DNA from 3 places in the Sporosarcina sp. FSL K6-1540 genome. Region 2 is predicted to be linked to each of the others. Evidence: riboswitches for the same ligand, from Rfam matches in the RefSeq annotation. Region 2 holds a riboswitch; each other region holds the start of a gene.
What was found. A riboswitch is a leader RNA that binds a small molecule or an ion and turns the genes downstream of it on or off. The one in region 2 is predicted to bind cobalamin.

Region 1 (6,599 bases), 1.4 Mb from region 2:
TTTTGCGCTTCTTCTAACAAAATCACTTCAGATTGAATTAGTGATTTTAGTTTTTCAGGCAGATCAACAAGGTTATTAATCTCCTCTTTGTAATCAGCTACGGCCATCGCAATTTCCCATTCCGCATCTTGTAGCTTAGGAGAATGAACGGATTGCTCATTTACAATTGTCCAGCCTGCATTTTCGACAACACGCTTTATATCCATTGGTGTAAATAAGGTACGTACATTTGAAAGACTGCTTTCTTTGAAGCACTCATACTGGGATTGAATAAGCACGGCCAAGAAATGAGGGTATTGCTCAATCATTTGAATTCTTGAATCCCATTCAGCAAAACATAAGGTCTTGCCCCATTTTCTAACCTTCTTTAAAATCCCCTCGAGTTCCTCATATGATTTTAAGTACCAGGAACAATGTGAGAAAACAATATAGTCAAAACTTTTTTCAGGAAAATCTACCTCTGCTGATAAAACATCAACGTTAAATTCCATTTTAAGCTGCTTTCCTAACTTAGACTGCTGTAAATAACGAGCAGAATCACCTACAGTTATCGGGGCTCCATAATCTGGAGATGCAATATCTATCCCGTGAACAAATCCTTGTTCTCCAACGATATAAGCTAACGCAGCCGTCGTATCCCCCTGCCCACAACCGATTTCTAAAACACTACTTCCTTCTTTTATTCCCCAGGACTCAACGAGCTTAAGACGATGCTCTGTCTGAATTCGTTGAACCTCTTCACTGGAAGCCATACATTCTACAATGTTTGTAATCACGTGATCTTTCATATACACACCTCATTTTATGTACGTATTTGAGTCCACACTCCCCACCCAAATACCTTTCTAAAACTTCTTTTCGCCAAAGCCTCCTATTTCCCCTTTTTTATGCAAGTAGCAAGTACCCAAGGTTACTTACTTTTATTATGCAATTCAAATGACTCTTCAAGGTCACCCCATTTTACATTTACTTGTATAACTTCATCTTCGTTTATTTTTGTTCCACCTTCTGAAGCCCCGCTAGCTGTAAATAATAGCTCTTCAGGGGGTCCATCAAATTCTTTCGTCGTTTCCCCGTCACTAGAATTCGTTTTATGAGCGTATTCAAGTTTCCTTATTGAAGACAACTCTTCTAAAGATCCTTTGTATTTCAATAAAAATTGATAGCTATCTTCGTTGGAGTACGTTCTATCGCCGTTATCTTTCTTCCACACTTCCGTTCCCCTATAAACATATTCGGCTTCCCAGTGTTCACTTTCTCCTTTAAATTTATAATCATTGCTAACCCTTTTTGCACAAGCTGTTAAAACCAGTATTACTATTAATAACATGATTATTTTCTTCAAAGTAACTTCCTCCCTCAAAGTTATTGAATTAAACTTTTCCACTTTCATCGTTTAAATCCTTTTAAGATGCCCTCGCTTTCTTTATGCAGGTATACATTTGTTCAACATATAGAGTGCATAAAAGATCGAGTAAGTTTATTTCTTATGTTTTCAACCAATTTACAATTACCCAAATTTTAACACTAAACGTAACTGTTGGTTAGTTTTTAACTTAACCAAATTCACCATTAACAAGAAATGAAAGATGCATCATGTGCCTGTTGTACTTTCATTCAAATCTTGGATCATAGTAAAATAACTTCTCAAACTTTGATTATCCTATTTTTATAACGTATTCCCAAAATAAAAAAGAGTCCCTAAAGCCCAAAAATTGTATTCACATTCCCCTTCTAAATGATAGAGTTGCTATAGGACAGTTCCCTCTGTTAGGGATGATTAGCTTTTTTATAGAGCAAAGAGGCAGGCGATTGATATCCAACAGTTAATTTTATTGCAGCATGTAATCGATTATGTGGAGGACCATATTAAAGAGGACATTAAACCTGAGGAACTAGCTAAACTGGTTGGTTATTCTCCTTATCATTTTTATAGGATTTTTAATAACCATGTTGGTTATACAATTATGGACTATGTTTTAAAAAGAAAACTGCAATACGCGTTATATGAATTAGTAAAAGGCGAAAAAATAATTCAAATTGCATTAGATTATGGATTTGAGACGCATTCTGGCTTTACAAAGGCTTTCAAGAAATATTTTGGCAGTCCACCAAGCTTATATAGGCTCCACTGTCCGCTATCATTGCCTCAAAAAATTGACCTTTTGAGCCTTAGGCAAAAAAAAGTAGGTGGCATTGTTATGCAACCGAAAATTGTTCAGAAACCAGCTTTTACTATTGCCGGTAAAACATTTGAGAGTGGTATCGAAAATGTCTTTTACACAAGAGATGCACCTGCCTTTTGGGACCAAAGAATTTCCCCGGATGAATCAATCGAAAGCACTCTGTACGAAGCATTGTCTCCAAAAAAACATGGAGAATATTGTATCAATCTTAGTAGCGTCGAATTAGAAGATAGATTTACTTATTTATTCGCGGTAAATTATGATCGAGATGTTCAACTACCTGCTGGACTGACAAAACTGCAAATTCCAGATGCTACTTATGCGGTTTTTAGGACTCCACTTGTTGAAGTCGAACAGTTTGTCTCTTCCATCAAGGGAACTTGGCTCTATATTTTAGAAGATTGGCTACCTCAATCTCTTTATGAAGTCGATGAAACATGTTATGACTTTGAATATTACGATGAACACTGTCATGACTGGGATTATGAAAAAATATATATGGAAATTTACCTGCCGATCAAAGAAAGAAATAGAGAGTGATCAATTCACTCTCTAGACTTGTTTAAGACAACTTTATATAAAAGTAATACAGGAGTTAACAAAATTGCACTAACAATGATGGCGATTTTTATCGTAAAGCTCGATGCTACACCCCCAATTACCGGACCACCTCCAATTTGACCAATAGCGTCCACTTGTCCCTTTACCGAAAAGAATGTTGCACGTACAGAGGAATCAGGAATAATTTTATTAAGCCAAATATCCTCTAATGGATACATGACTTGCCTTGTCACTTGAATGATTACATAAAAAATCAGCAAGCTGATCATATACGTTGAGAACGCAAAGCCAATTAATGAAATGACGATGAAGAAGCTGGCCACAAAAAGAACAACATAAATCTGCCTTAGATTTTGGTGGATAGCACTTCGATTCATAAAATGGAGTGCTGCAAAGGAAATAAGCACGAAAATGAACTGAATTCCCCCCATTATCACAACTAACTTCTCATTCGTTAACGAAGATATATTTGAGACCTCCAAAAAATGTGCTATCCATAATCGGTCAAAACCTTCACTATAAAACCCAACAAATAAAGCAATTAGAAATAGCATCCTTATGATGAAGCTCGCTTTGGAATGCGAAATAATATTGCCCACATTCTCCTTCATACTTCCCAGCGTAGATATTCTTCCTTCTTTATCTAACGGTTTGAAGTTTTCTTCTTTCATAAAAATCATTAAATAGACGGCTAATCCAATCATACATAGCCCGCCGATAATGATTGGTAGGTTAATCATAAAATAGCCCATTAAAATACTGAGCGGAATAGCTATAATTTGGCCAAGATTACCGGCCTTTGCCCCTTTTATAAATGCCAGTGAAGCACGTTCCTCCCCTATTTCATCTGCAATCCAGGCTTGCTGAGAGCCGCTAGTAAAGGTATAGCCAATCCCCCATGCAATTTGAGCCACTAGCACTGTTACAAAATAGGGAAATACCCCTTCAATTAAAAAACCGATTCCTATTAATATATACCCAATTATTAAAGATAACTTCCGACTTTTCAAATCCGAAACAACCCCAGTTGGAATCTCAAAAAGAAAAACGGAAAGCTCCAAAACGGTCCCAATTAACACAAGTTGAAGCGGATCAAGCTTTACAGTTTGCACATGGTACAACAAGTTCACCGTAAATATAAATGTGAAAAATAATTGTGATAAGAAGCATGTAGAAATGTAAACTCGATATGGATCTGTTGTTTTTATTTTATTCATTTTCTATCCCCCCAGCTTGATTATAGTAAGAGGGATAGACATTTTCTTGTCCAAATTTGCGGTAATGGGCCATTAATGAACCCCTTGTTTAGCAATCGTGTTAAGTCAGACAATATGTATGTTATAGTAAAAGCACAACTGAATAACGTGTAGAAATTAGGTGCTTTTTTACGTTTGTATAAAAGCTTAAAAGGGAAGTTCGGTGAAAAACCGACGCTGTCCCGCAACTGTAAATGGGAGTACTCTTTTCAAATCCACTGTTCGTTACGAATGGGAAGGGAAAAGAAAGCGATGATCATGAGCCAGGAGACCTGCCTATTTCAGTACACACCAATTCCCTACGCGGATAGGAGGTGTTAAGTGCGGCTATGATCGAGCAATTTCTTGTAAAAGCCGCCGTACGAAAGAACGTAATACAAAAGAAACATAAGAGGACTCAATACCTCTTATTTCACTGTGCAGTCAATAGTGTACTTCTGTTTACGAACCATTCGTTACGGCAACAAGCGACCATACAAATTTACGCATACTAGCATCTTCCTTACGTTTAACTAGGAAGATGCTTTTTTATTTCCATAAAAGAAAGGGATTTTAGCCAATGAAACTTGGAACAAAAGAATATTATCTGGACGCATTCAAACATGTCTTAATGACAAACCTCATCATAAGCGAATCACAATCACTGTCTTCAACCTATTCTTATTACGAAGAACAGATTGGAAAAACAACAACTATAAACGAAGAGGAAAAAAACCTTTATTCACGTAACCTCCAAAAAGCATTCGATGAAATCAAACACGAAGTAATCGGTTCACCAGAAGATTAAGCTGAAAAAACAACCAGTAAATAACTGAATCCAACACTATATATGTTGAACAAATGAATACGGCGTTTACACTACAAGGGCTTTTGGGAGGCCACTGAAAAAGCCCTAATAATTAGAGCAAATTAGAATTCCCGCCAATACCGCTTCGACGCTTTGTGGATGCCTCCCGCGATAAGCCAGAAAGGAGACCGCTTTCAGTCTTATCGCTCCGGCTACCACGAAGACGCGCCTGCGCTGGGTGGTCTATGTGAGATAACGCATTTCATTATCTGGGATGAAATCTGCAACCTGGATTGTGGATTTCTTGACTATAATTATATATGTTGAATCCGGTATATATACTGAGCGAAGGCGCCTTAACAGGGGTCGCCAACCGAACAACGAAGAGTTCGGTTTGTATAATTTCTGCGTTCTTTGCAGAAATTATACAGTTAATGCCAAGAGGTTATTCCAGATAGGTTAAAGAATACCTCATCTGGCTTATGGCGGGAGGCATCTCCTAGCGCCGTAGCGGTTCAATGGAATTCTTTATTTCAATTTATATAATATCAACTAGTAATCACCTTACAATCTCGCCATATACATCTCAAAATTACATTTCTCTCGAAAATATACAACCTAGCGAAGGCGCGGCAAAGGGGTCGCCGAAGCCGTAAGACTGGATGCGAAGCGCTAATCCAGGCTTACGGTGAAAGGCATCCCCAAAGCGCCAAGCGATCTACAATCCACAACCCGAATAACAGCTCTCTCATTATTGAGCACCACAACTGATTCAATAGGATTCTTTAATTCAACATATATAGCCGCTTCTTGTACAATTACTTTGAATTGCTTTGAATTGAACGACCTCTATATGATTACCGAGATGTCTTGATGTGTAGGGATGCGACAGGCAACTATTCGCAACAGGATTAACTAGGAGCAATGAAAAGTTCGCCGAAAGCGGACTGAAAATGATCCGGTGAAAAAGGCATCAAAAAAAGCGTGGCAGTCATAATAGACTTTCCACGCTTTTAATGTACTTACAGTTCCTGATAATTTCTCTGATGCGTACCACCGTCTTTTACATCCGCATGATACAACGCTTTCAAAGCAAAACTCTTCTCTAAGTCAAGCTCTGCCATTATCTGTTTCAGACGTTTTGACAGCTCTTTATCATTCTTTACAAGCTGTTCCATTTTCGTTCTTGAATATTTCAAAATCTGATTCCTCCTTCACATTCAGTTTGTCTTTACAGTATAACACCTATTTAAGGTCATTCGCCCAATTCAGATTTGCTATACTACTGGTAGTAGCAAGAATCGGACAGGAGTGACATCATGTATAAAACAATTGGCATACTTGCACATGTAGATGCAGGAAAAACAACTTTTTCTGAACAACTGCTTTATCATACAAAAAGCATTAAACAAAGAGGGCGCGTGGACCATAAAGACGCTTTCCTCGATAGCCATACAATCGAGAAAGAAAGAGGTATTACGGTTTTTGCAGACCAGGCATCCATTTCCTATAACGGATCTACCTACTACATTATCGACACACCTGGACACGTCGATTTTTCTCCTGAAATGGAACGCGCTATTCAAGTAATGGATTATGCCATTATTATCATTAGCGCAAGCGATGGCGTGGAAGGTCATACGGAAACCGTGTGGCAACTGCTCCGCAAACATCAGGTACCCACATTCTTTTTCATCAATAAAACGGACCGTGAAGGAACCGACATTGCAAGTGTACTCCATGAAATTCGCACCAATCTATCGGAAGACATCTGTGACCTTACATCCTCTTTCAATGAAGGAATTATGG
Region 2 (6,599 bases):
TTAATACACAACGTGCGAAATATAATCTTGATAAAGTATTTTTCGAATAAACTACAGAGCTGACTGCCATGCGCAATCAGCTTTTATTTTTGACCATTTATGTTGAACAACACGAATGAAGTTCTTTATTTCAATAATACATAGGAAAAGGGTGGGAACATGGACAAGAGACTACAAAAGATTGTCGATGAAGCGCAAGAAAAGTTTGGTTTGGATGCTTACCGAATGGCAAGACATACGATTTATAAAGTACGAGATACTATGGGGGATGCTTACTATACGTTTACTATGGAGTGGTTTCCTAAAGAGTTAAACGAGCCAATCGAAGAAGGTTATAATCCCGAGGGAACAGCGATTGTTGAATATGCAATTCAAAAGCAACACTTTAGTAATGTGTCATTCGTACAAGGTGAATCATTTTCTACAAAAACGCACTTTCCGGGTAAAGCCGCTGCTGAAGTCGCTGCATGGCTTGAAAAGGAAACTGGATTGGTGTACGAACAGGATTTCAAACTAACGCAAGCGAATGCAAATGGGTTTCAATTTACATCAGACATCGATGGTATCTATTTTTCTCCGAGCTGTATAATTGAAGTTGAATTTGATGATGTTGGCAAGCTGACTTCTTATCATTCGTACGGAACGATGCCTTCGCAAAATCTCGTTGAGCAGTCAAAATTCACGTTAACACTTGAAGAAATTGAACCAATCGTCAAAAAACAGCTTCAACTTATAAAGTTTCCATCTGAAACTGAAAAACGTTTTGTTCCCGTCTATGCAATGGAAGAAGTGTACGTAACGGTTGACGGGGCCCGAATCATCCCATTTATGGAACATGAGCGTTCAGAAGTTAAAATTGATGAAGTAATCGAATGGAATAAACCGTTAGAACAAAATATTGATCGTGAAGAAATCACAATTGTTTCCGAAGCAAACGTAGAAGAAGCATTCGGTAACGTCGACGCAGGTAAAAAACTGACGTTGTCGGCTGATCAAATTGAACGTAGTAAAAAAGTTGTTCGGGATGTCCTACGGGCTGAATATCCTGATGAATCAGGGAAGTGGAAGCTGTCCCAACTTCGTTGTCAAGAGAACTTTATCGAAGCGCATTGTGAAATAAATGAAGAAAACCCAATGATTTTTAATCGAAAAGTAGTTGTTTTCATGAATCCGGAAACGATGAAGGTGCTAAATTATCTTGATAACGGCTCGATGTTTGAGATTTTTGAAGCCTTTCTCCCTGCCGCAAACGCGGTCGTAACACCTGAAGAAGCATTTGAGAAAATGATACCATATATTACGCTTGATCCGACTTATGTATATGACGAGTTCGCAGGTAAGTATATTCTTTGCGGCTTGTTGGATGCGGCGGAATGTGTTGATGCGGTGACAGGGGAAATTGTCGATTTAGGAGATATATAGGTTCAGTTAATTAATTCTATATGTTGAACAAATGAATATGGCGTATGCGCTTTACAAGGGCTTTTGGGAGGTCACTGAAAAAGCATTAGTACTTGGAATGGTTTAGGATTCCCACTAATACCGCTTCGACTACCACGAAGACGCGCCTTCGCTAGATGGTCTATGTGAGAAAGAGCTTTTCATTATCTGTGATGCAATTTGCAAGTTGGAGCACGTCTTTCTTGAATATAAGTAGTATCAACTAGTAATCACCTTATAATCTCAGCATATACATCTCGAAATTACATTTCTCTCGATAATGAACACCCTAGTGCACGCGCGGCAAAGGGGTCGCCAAAGCGCCAAGCGCTCTACAATCCACACCCCGAATTAAGAGAAAACTGAAAAAGTTCTTTTTTATAGTAAGAACTAGTTGATTGTAGTGAAGAGCGGCGACTCCAGCGGGAACAGCGCGAGCTGAAGACCCCGCAGGAAGTGCCGTTACGCAGAACGGCTTTTGCGAGCAAAAGCGTTAGCGTTGGGAGCACGGGGCAAGAATGCCTTAATTTCTGCCAAGAACGCAGAAATACGGCCAATCGAACCCTTTGCTGTTCGATTGGCTGAAGCCGTGCCCGCGGAAAGCGTCCGCTCGGAACGGAAATCAACCGGATTGAAGGAAATCGTACTTTTTCAGTGGCCTCCGAATTAAAACGCTCTCCTTATTGAGCGCCACGGAAGATTCAATGGGATTCTTTAATTCAACATATATAGTATGTAAATGGGGATTGAATATACGTTTCCTATTTATGTAATAGTAATGATAAGTGATGAAAAATGAAAAGAGTATCCAATTATTGTTTACGCATTCTTGAAGTCGGTATACTTAATGCCTCTCTGAAACAATAGAAATTAGATATGAATAAAGAATTGGAATATTTAAAAGTTTGTGTTATAGTCAAGGGGATATTTCGATAATTGAATATGTGTAAAAATAGGTGCGGATTAATACTGACGTATTGGTCTGCTTAAAAGGGAAGTTCGGTGAGAATCCGACGCTGTCCCGCAACTGTAAATGGGAGCGATTTCGTTTAAACCACTGCTTTTTATAAAAAAGTGGGAAGGTACGAATAGCAATGATCATTAGCCAGGAGACCTGCCTCTTTTTATAACACATGTTGACCTACGAGGATAGGGGGTGTTAAGGACGCGCGGATGAGCTATGCCTATTTTTAACAGGCAGCTTTCTTTTAGTTGGGATTCTAGCGCTCTTTAACAACTTCTCTTATGAAGTTGTTTTTTTTATGGTCAGAAATAAGGGGAAGCGCTGCGAACAGATACAAATAGGATAATTTTTGGTGAAGTGAAAGCGTTTACAAATCTCAGAGTCATAACCATTCAGATTGGGGGAAAATAGTTTGACGAATACACTTACATTTTTACCAGGACTTGAAGGCGTGATCGCCACTGAAACATCCATTTCGCTGCTCGATACGGAATTGGGTCAGATTATTATCAAAGGATACGATTTAATCGAGCTTTCAAAAACAAAAGGGTATCTTGATATTGTCCACTTGCTAATGGAAAATACCTTGCCGTCTGATACTGAAAAAGCAGATGTGGCAGATAAATTGAAAAAAGAGCATGGTGTGCCAGAAGGTGTCACAAAGATTTTGCAAGCATTGCCTAAAGAGACACATCCAATGGACGCATTGCGAACTGGGATATCTGCTTTAGCGGGCTATGATAAGGAAATTGATCAGCACACTCTAGCTATCAATAAAAAAAGAGCTTACGAGTTACTTGGCAAAATTCCAGAAATAATTGCGAACAGCTTTCACATTTTACAGGAAGAGGAACAAATTCACCCGTTGAAAGAATTGTCATACAGTGCTAATTTCCTTTATATGATTACGGGGAGGAAACCGACAGAGTTGGAAGAATCTATTTTTGACCAGTCGCTACTACTTTATAGCGAGCACGAAATGCCAAATTCCACCTTCACCGCAAGGGTAATTGCCTCGACGTTTTCGGATTTATATGGTGCATTGACTGGAGCGGTTGCTTCTTTAAAGGGCTATTTACATGGAGGAGCGAATGAAGCAGTCATGAATATGCTTTTAGAGGCTGGTTCTGTTGACGCATTTGAATTGTTATTAGAAAAGCGTTTACGTGATAAAGAGAAAATTATGGGGTTTGGTCATCGAGTCTATATGAAAAAGATGGATCCAAGGGCCTTGGTAATGAAGGATGCTTTAAAGGAGTTATGTGCGCTAAAGGGTGACGATCTCCTTTACCGAATGTGTGAGGCGGGAGAAACCATAATGGAGAGAGAGAAAGGACTTTATCCAAATCTAGATTATTACGCGGCACCGGTATATTGGATGCTGGGCATTCCAATCCCATTATACACACCAATCTTTTTTGGTTCGAGAACAGTAGGATTGTGTGCGCATGTTATTGAACAACATGAAAATAATCGTTTATACCGTCCAAGGGTTCATTATATAGGCGAACGACACAGCAATCATTCAACTGGGGAGTTGTAACTGGCCGTTCACCACAACAGCGATACACTAGGCATCACTTAGTACTATTCTAAACAAATTGAAAGCGGAAAGGAAGAGTTAGATGTTGAAATTGAAAGAACAAATGACAATGGACACACTGATAGAGGAAATTACGGACTATGTTTTAAATAAAGAAATTACAAGCGAGGAAGCATATAAGACAGCACATAATGTGTTAATAGATACAATCGGGTGTGGAATATTGGCATTAAGCTATCCGGAGTGTACGAAATTACTAGGACCTGTAGTACCGGGTACTATTGTTCCAAATGGCAGTCGTGTACCTGGTACATCGTATGTACTGGACCCGGTCCAAGGCGCATTTAATATTGGCTGCATGATACGATGGCTCGATTATAATGACACATGGTTAGCTGCTGAGTGGGGTCATCCGTCCGATAATTTAGGTGGCATTTTAGCTACAGCGGATTATCTAAGCCGTTTACGTCTCTCGGAAGGAAAAAAACCACTTGTTGTACGTGATGTATTGGAAATGATGATTAAAGCACATGAAATCCAAGGCGTACTGGCATTAGATAATAGTTTGAACCGTGTTGGACTTGACCATGTTCATTTCGTCAAAATTGCTACAACTGCGGTCGTCACCAAAATGCTTGGCGGGGGACGTACAGAAATAAATAATGCGTTGACAAATGCCTGGATTGATGGCGCAAGCCTTAGAACGTATCGTCATGCACCTAATACCGGTTCACGAAAATCGTGGGCAGCAGGAGATGCAACGAGTAGGGGTGTACGACTGGCGATGATGGCAATGACAGGCGAAATGGGTTACCCGACAGCGCTATCCGCTCCGGAGTGGGGATTCCAAGATGTTTTATACAATCAAAAGGAATTAACACTGGCACGTCCTTTAGATTCTTATGTGATGGAGAATATACTGTTTAAAGTATCGTATCCAGCCGAGTTCCATGCGCAAACAGCGGCGGAATGTGCCATTATCCTGCATCAGGAGATAAAGGAGCGACTTGATGATATTGAAAAAATTACAATCACGACACATGAATCTGCTATTCGGATTATCGATAAAGTAGGTCCGCTTAACAACCCCGCTGACCGCGACCATTGCATCCAATACATTACGGCACTTGGTTTACTATATGGCGATGTTGTTGCAGATCATTATGAAGATGACGTGGCAAATGACTCACGAATCGATCAATTAAGAAATAAAATGATTGTCGTAGAGGACGAGCAGTATAGTAAAGATTATCTCGATCCGAGCAAGCGCTCGATCGCCAATGCTGTTCAAGTTACATTTAAAGACGGTTCCACAACAGAGAAAGTTGTAAGTGAGTATCCGCTTGGTCATCGCTTTAGAAGAGAGGAAGCTATTCCTCAAATACGCGAGAAATTTTCGGCTACATTGATGACTCATTACCCTGAAAAGAAGCGAACAGAAATAGAAGTGGCGTGTGTTAGCCAAAGTAAGTTAGAACAGATGAACGTCAAAGAATTTGTCGACTTATTTTTGCTTTAAGAGAGGAGGGAAATGACAATGGCATGGATTGTTGATCAACAATCATCACAAGAGACATTAGCTAAGAAATTCCATTCAATCATGCATGCATCAGGAATCGTTCAAATCCCTGGTGCGCATGATGCGATGGCAGGGCTTATTGCACGAGATGCCGGATTTTCTGCACTCTATTTATCGGGGGCCGCCTATACGGCTAGTCGTGGTTTACCAGACTTAGGGATTGTGACGTCAACTGAAGTTGCGGAGCGAGCAAGGGATATAGTGCGTGCTACCGATTTACCGCTGCTTGTTGATATCGATACAGGTTTTGGTGGTGTATTGAATGTAGCAAGGACAGCCCGTGAAATGGTAGAAGCTAATGTTGCAGCAGTACAATTAGAGGACCAACAGTTACCTAAGAAATGTGGCCATTTGAATGGCAAGAACTTGGTTTCTACTGAAGAAATGGTGCAGAAAATAGTAGTATTGAAACAGGTTGCACCGACACTTCTTATTGTTGCGAGAACAGATGCGCGCGCAGTGGAAGGTTTAGAGCAAGCGATTGATAGAGCGAAGGCATATGTGGAAGCGGGTGCGGATGCTATTTTCCCGGAAGCTCTTCAATCAGAAGAGGAATTCAGACTGTTTGCCAAAGAGATTTCGGTTCCTTTGCTTGCCAACATGACTGAGTTTGGAAAAACACCCTATTATAGCGCCGATGAATTTGCTGAAATGGGTTTCCAAATGGTAATTTACCCAGTCACATCATTAAGAGTTGCTGCCAAAGCCTATGAACGTGTTTTTGAGAAAATCATCAATGAGGGCTCACAAGAACAAGCACTTTCTGATATGCAAACGAGAAGTGAATTATACGTTACTATTTCTTATGATGAATTTGAAGCATTGGACGAGTCAATAGCGAAGACCGTATTAACAAAAGAGCAGTAATACTGAATAGCGGCGATGATTCGTTCTTTAAGGCATGGAGGTAAGGCCTGCTGGAGAATGGATCATCGCCTTTTCACATTATCAAAAGGTGGATGATGAGAAATGGTAAAAGAAGATTATTATAGGGTTAAAGAATGGATGAGCGAATATCCGCAAGTGTTGACAAAGGACCTTGAAATCGGAGAAACATTACGTTTGCTCTCCGA
Region 3 (6,599 bases), 1.9 Mb from region 2:
TAACGTGTGATGGACATACTGGTTATGGCATCGGTCACGGCGCGCTCGTCTTCATCTGACCATGAGGAAAATAGTCCTGATTGGTGCGGATAGCGACCGAGTTCAACCGTTTCTCGAACAGTGTGGGAAAATGCATGTGCATGGAGTTGTGGCAAGACGGCTACTTTTTTGGCAAATTCTTTTTGTGAATAAGTAGAAGCGTCTTGCCCGTCAATTGTGACGGAACCCGTTTCCTTCGGGAGAATGCCTGAAATAATTTTCAAAAGTGTGGATTTACCACTGCCATTGGGTCCAAGTATGCCGAGTACTTCGCCTTTATTGACAGTGAATGTCACAGCTTTCACGATGGATTCTTTGCCATAACCACCGGAAATATTTTCGACTTTTAACATTTCACATGCCTCCTTTCCTCCGTTGTTTATAGAAGATAAATGCAAATACGGGTGCACCGATAAACGCTGTGATGACACCGACCGGAAGTTCTGTCGGCGAAATGATTGTCCGTGCAATTAAGTCGCAAATGATGAGCAACGTCGCACCGTTCATGAACGATAATGTCAGCAGATGACGATGATCAGATCCCCAAAGAAGTCGCGTCATATGCGGAACGACTAGACCAACAAAGCCAATTGTGCCGGACACCGCGACTGCCGAACCTGTCAGGATGGATCCACCAATCAAAATGGCAAACTTACGGCGTTTGACGTTGACACCTAAATGATGCGCTCGTTCTTCTCCAAATAACATCGCATTTAATTCGCGGCGATTCAGCCACAGCATGAATGAACCTACGACGACGAATGGCAAAATCATCGTAATATAATTCCATCCTCGCATCGAAACACTGCCGAGTAGCCAACCAATAATTTGGCGCAACTCTTCCCCTGTGAGCGCTATCATAAGTGATAGCACAGAACCGAGGAACGAACCGAAAATGATTCCGGTCAAAATAATTGTTTCCATTCTCATCGCTCGGTCAACGAGGCGTGCAAATCCAAGAACGAGGAACATTGTTAATGCAGCACCAACCATACTGAATATAGGAAGCGTATAAGTGCCTAAAAACGGGATAGAAATACCAAAAAAGAGCGTCATAACAGCACCGACCGAGGCGCCGGATGACACTCCGAGGGTGTATGGATCAGCGAGCGGATTTTTCAGCAACCCCTGGAAAGCAGCGCCCGAAATCGCGAGCGAAGCGCCGACAAGTCCCGCGAGCACGACACGCGGCATACGAATCTTCCACAAAATATTGGTAGCTGTTGCATCCGCCCCTGCATTCCATAACGTACTAATCGGTATTTTCACAGACCCGATTGACACACCGAGCCACACCGCCACAAGAAGTGCGGCGGCGGAAACGATGTAGGCAACGCTGGATTTACTCACCGAAAGCCTCAGGGTAGATGGCTTTTGCTATTTCTTCAAGCCCTTCAGCAAGACGGGGGCCTGTACGGCTAGTGATATTCTCTTTAACTTGAACAACAGCTTTTTCTTTAATTGCCGTAATCGTATCGAAACCTGGGCGTGCATAAACGTCTGCAACTGCCGTTTCGATATCATACAACACGATAATTACATCTGGATTACGGTTAATAATTTCTTCCGGAGCTATCATAAACCAGTCTTCCTGATCAGCAGCAATATTTTCAGCACCAATCATTTCTAGCATTTGATCCATAAATGTATTTTTTCCTGGTGTGTAAATGTTTGGCTCAGGTGATGTTTCAACGAAAACTGTTTTTTTATTGTCGACTGTTGCTATTTTCGCCAATACTTCTTCTACTTTTGCTTTCATATCCGTAATGATTTTTTCTGCTTCTACTGTTTTACCAGTCGCTTGACCGATTGTTTCAATCGTTGTGTACGTTTCTTCGAAACTCGCTGCATTTTTCACAACAAAGACTGGGATTCCTGCATCGCGAATTTGTTGCAGTCCTTCTTTGCCTTTTCCAAGTCCTGATTCATGTGCAAAAACAATTTCAGGGTTCATGGAAACGATTTTTTCGACGTTGAAATCCTGGCCGCCGATTTTCTCTTTTTTAAGTGCTTCTGCTGGATAATCATCGTAGTCATTGACGCCGACAATCGCATCCGCAAGACCTAGTTCAAACAATATTTCCGTGTTGCTTGGCACCATAGAAACGATTGTTGCCGGTGCAGTTTCCAGGGTAATTTCATTGCCAACCGAGTCCGTTAGCGTAAGCGGGAAGTCAGCTTTGACCACTTCCGCTTCCGGTGTTCCATCTACTTTCGGCTTATCTGGTGTAGCAGCTGTTCCACATGCTGCGAGCAAGAATACTGCCAAAAATGCCGTTAATCCTAATTGCCAAATCTTTTTCATGTTGTTTTCCTCCTGTTTGTTCCAAATAAAAATCCCCCGTAATTGCTACGGAGGAATAAGCTGAGTAAAAATCTGGACGCACAGTGACGTCGATTTTCACTAATCCTATCCTCGTAGGGTACGTGTGATCCATAAAGGCAGGTCTCCTGGCTCGTGTTCAAGGCTTGCCGCGTCTTCCCGGAACTTTTTCCAGTGACACATTGCGACTAACTCACACTTACAGTGGCGGGACCGCGCCGGCATTGAACCGACTTCCCTTTTAACCCCGTTTTTAATGCGGGGCACCTTTATGTTTGGTATGTATTTTGTACAACTTTCAGTATACTACAAATTTTTATTGTGTCGATAGTGAGGGAGATTTGTAGATTTAGATATGTTGAATTAAAGAATCCCGTTGAATCTGTTGTGTCGCTCGATGATGAGAGAGTATTAATTCGGAATGTGGATTGTAGATCGCTTGGCGCTAGAGTGTACATTAATCGGAAGAGTTGTAGTTCGGCGTGTGGATTACAGATCGCTTGGCGCTTTGGGGATGCCTCTCGCCATGAGTTTGGACTGAGATTATAATGTGAGTACTATTTTATACTAATTTCATTGAAGAAAGACATACTACGAGCTACAGGTCTTTTCCCCGACAATGCAATGTGCATTCTATTATATAGACAATCCAGCGAAGGCACGCCTTCGTGGTAGCCGGAGCGATAAGACTGAAAGCGGTCTTCTTTCTGGCTTATCGCGGGAGGCATCCACAAAGCGTCGAAGCGATATTAGCAGGATTTCTAATTCATTCCAGGTAGTTGGACTTATTCAGCGGCCTTCCAAAAGCCCTTGTAAAAGAGCATGCATCGTATTCATTTGTTCAACATATATAGAGAGAATATCTGCATGTGAAAAACGCCATACTTGAGAGATAACAATCTCTCAAGTATGGCGTTCAATTTTATTACATCTTTTCTGGAGCAGAAACACCAATAAGTTTCAATGCATTTGCAATTGTTGTGCGTGTGATTGTAATTAGTGCCAGACGTGCTTCCGATAATTCGCGGTTGTCTGGATCTAATACTTTTTCTGCGTTATAGAAGCTATGGAATGTAGCCGCTAGTTCTTGGATATATGTTGCAACGCGGTGTGGTGAACGAATTCTCGCTGCATCACTGATTACTTGCGGGAAGTCACCGATTTTCTTCAGTAATTCCAACTCTTTTTCAGCTTGCAGTAAAGAAACATTATCCACAGATACAGCCATGCCATTTTCATCAGCTTGGCGCAAGATTGATGAAATCCGTGCATGCGCATATTGTGCGTAGTACACAGGGTTTTCATTCGACTGAGAAATCGCTAGATCTAGGTCGAAGTCCATCTGCGAGTCACCTGAACGCATTGCGAAGAAGTAACGGACTGCGTCCAGACCAACTTCCTCAACTAGCTCACGCAAGGTTACAGCTTTCCCCGTACGTTTACTCATCTTGAACTTTTCACCGTCTTTATATAACTGAACCATTTGTACGACACTGACTTCGAGCGTGTCATTGCCGTAACCAAGCGCTTCGATTGCCGCTTTCATCCGTGGAATATAACCATGGTGATCTGCGCCCCAAATATTGATAAGTTTATCGAATCCGCGGAACAATTTATCCTCATGGTACGCGATATCCGGCGTTAAATACGTGTAAGTACCGTCGTTTTTAATTAACACACGATCTTTGTCATCACCGAAAGTTGTTGAACGGAACCATGTTGCGCCATCTTCTTCAAAGACATGGCCATTGGCACGTAATTTATCAAGAGCAACATCGATTTTGCCGTTTTCATACAATGAAGTTTCAGAGAACCAGACATCAAACGACACACGGAAATTCGCAAGGTCTGTTTTTAGCTTCTCTAATTCATGCTCCAGGCCATATTGGCGGAAGAATGCATAACGCTCTTCATCTGGCGTGTTGACGTATTTGTCGCCATATTCAGCTGCCAGCATTTTACCGATATTAATAATGTCCGGTCCTTGGTAGCCGTCTTCAGGCATTTCTTTATCCAAGCCGAGTGCTTGGAAATAACGTGCTTCAACAGAATTGGCAAGGTTGTGCACTTGATTTCCTGCATCGTTAATGTAGTATTCACGTGCCACATCGTAGCCAGCGAAATCGAGAACGTTGGATAGAGAATCACCAAGAGAAGCTCCGCGTGCATGTCCAAGGTGAAGGTCACCTGTCGGATTAGCAGAAACAAATTCAACTTGGACTTTTTGTTTATTGCCAAAGTTTGAACGGCCGTAGTTCTCGCCTTGTTCAAGAACGGTCTTGACGATGCCGCCTAAGTAATCCGTTTTTAATTTTATATTGATGAAACCAGGACCTGCAATTTCAATCGATTCGATCGAAGTGCCATCCGTATTTAGTTTTTCAAGTATCGCTTCCGCAATTGCACGCGGCGGCTTTTTCGCTAACTTTGTCAGTTGCATAGCAATGTTCGTTGCATAATCGCCGTTGTCTTTGTTATTAGGCGTTTCAAGCATAATGTCCGGTATTGCCGTTTCTTCTGCCAAACCCGCATCAATTACAGCTTGACGAAGTGCCACTTTTACCTCTTGTTGAATCTGTTCTACCGCGTTCATATTGTTCCCTCCGTGTATGTAATAGTCAGTTCGTATGTTCCAAGAAGCGATCCTTCTGCATGCAAATCGTAATGCACATTGAAGCGTCCTCCGGAATTGTCTTCTTGCTCCTTGAAATCGAGCTTGTCCGTTTTGACAACTAAGTCAAACGTCGCCGGTCCACTGCCGTACGTTCCTGGACGTTCACCAGCTGCAACAAATGGCAATCGCATCGTAACTGCACCGCGACGCATAATAAGTGCGTCTGTAGAATCCAATTTAACAATTGTTTGAATCGACTTTCCACTTTGTTGTTCTTCATATTTCAAATAAGATTTACCTGCTTTTTCAATCAGCAAACCTTTTGCATTCAATTCATGCTTCTCCTCGTCTTGGCCTGGATGGCGAATTGACGAATGGAGCTTAATCGTTACATATCGCCCTTTTTCCCGCGATTCCATATACTCACTGTCCTTTTCATGAAAACATCTTCTTATTATATCCTTTTTACGGTCTACATTTCAATCTATCCGAGCAATGCATGTTTTTACGCATGTTCCGTTTAATCTGTTTCCATGCGTCCCATACTAGATGCAAAGATATGGACGGGACGGGATCGTATGCAACGGACAGTATATGTGAAACAGAAAAAAAGACGCTCGGCATTACGAAGGCTGTTGCTGCTATCCGTCACGATGATAATGGCGGTGCTGACCATCTTCCTATCGCTCAGGCTCTATGCTCAAATTACAGGCGCACCTTCTTTAAGCGTGCCAAAAGCTTCTGTCTTTCTTGATAAAGATGGCAAGCAAATTGGCGACCGGTTTTCCGCAGAACGACGGTACTGGGTAGACCTCGATGACATGTCACCGTTTCTAATCGATGCAGTCGTTGCGACAGAAGACAAGAATTTTTATAGCCACAACGGTTTTGATTATAGACGGATTGCAGGCGCTCTTTTGAAAGATGCGAAATCCGGGCGCAAAGTCGAAGGAGCCAGCACAATTACCATGCAATATGCGAAAAACTTGTATTTGACGTTTGAAAAGACATGGAAACGGAAAATCACTGAAGCACTTTATGCTTACCGAATGGAAATATTTTACGAAAAAGATGTCATCTTAGAAGGTTATTTGAATACTGTTTACTTCGGACATGGCATGTATGGTGTCGAGGCGGCAAGTAAGTTTTATTTCGGAAAGTCAGCAAAAGATCTGACGTTAGAGGAATCCGCCGTTATTACTGCCATCGCGAAAGGTCCTTCGGTTTATTCGCCTATTGAAAATCCCGAGAAATCGAGGGAACGAACATTGCTGGTATTGTCACTTATGGAGGCGCAAGGGTACATTACTGCGCGCCAAGAAGAACGGGCGACGAACGAACAAATTACGTTAAAAAACCGCGAATGGGCTGACTCTAAGCGCGTTGCCCCTTATTTTCTGGATGAAGTTTGGCGCGAGGCTGAAAAAGTACTTGTGGCGAAAGGACGCTATCCGGCTGAAGGTGGTTGGACAATCCGGACAACGCTGGATCCACTTCACCAACAAGCCGCCGAAGAAACGATCGCTAAATGGATGCCGGATAGCGGTTTACAAGTTGGGTTCATGTCGATAGAAACAGGAACGGGTGCAATCACATCGCTCATAGGTGGGATAAATTATACCG

Region 1: linked by a shared signal. The riboswitch ahead of MKY15_RS07740 (hypothetical protein) and the one ahead of mmgD (citrate synthase) in region 2 are both predicted to bind cobalamin.
Region 3: linked by a shared signal. The riboswitch ahead of MKY15_RS05105 (ABC transporter substrate-binding protein) and the one ahead of mmgD (citrate synthase) in region 2 are both predicted to bind cobalamin.

Annotation. Positions count from the first base shown of each region.
Region 1 is NZ_CP152018.1:1,706,357-1,712,955, reverse strand. It holds gene MKY15_RS07760 (class I SAM-dependent methyltransferase) at 1-788, opposite strand, end outside; gene MKY15_RS07755 (hypothetical protein) at 911-1,345, opposite strand; gene MKY15_RS07750 (AraC family transcriptional regulator) at 1,836-2,726, shown strand; gene MKY15_RS07745 (MFS transporter) at 2,732-3,964, opposite strand; cobalamin riboswitch at 4,106-4,298, shown strand; gene MKY15_RS07740 (hypothetical protein) at 4,563-4,790, shown strand; gene MKY15_RS07735 (hypothetical protein) at 5,813-5,989, opposite strand; gene MKY15_RS07730 (TetM/TetW/TetO/TetS family tetracycline resistance ribosomal protection protein) at 6,110-6,599, shown strand, end outside.
Region 2 is NZ_CP152018.1:3,087,778-3,094,376, forward strand. It holds gene MKY15_RS14650 (nucleotide excision repair endonuclease) at 1-50, shown strand, start outside; gene MKY15_RS14655 (hypothetical protein) at 160-1,422, shown strand; cobalamin riboswitch at 2,378-2,577, shown strand; gene mmgD (citrate synthase) at 2,817-3,947, shown strand; gene MKY15_RS14665 (bifunctional 2-methylcitrate dehydratase/aconitate hydratase) at 4,030-5,466, shown strand; gene prpB (methylisocitrate lyase) at 5,485-6,393, shown strand; gene MKY15_RS14675 (sigma 54-interacting transcriptional regulator) at 6,496-6,599, shown strand, end outside.
Region 3 is NZ_CP152018.1:1,157,331-1,163,929, forward strand. It holds gene MKY15_RS05095 (adenosylcobinamide amidohydrolase) at 1-392, opposite strand, end outside; gene MKY15_RS05100 (iron ABC transporter permease) at 394-1,389, opposite strand; gene MKY15_RS05105 (ABC transporter substrate-binding protein) at 1,382-2,344, opposite strand; cobalamin riboswitch at 2,463-2,648, opposite strand; gene argS (arginine--tRNA ligase) at 3,288-4,955, opposite strand; gene MKY15_RS05115 (DUF1934 domain-containing protein) at 4,952-5,395, opposite strand; gene MKY15_RS05120 (PBP1A family penicillin-binding protein) at 5,555-6,599, shown strand, end outside.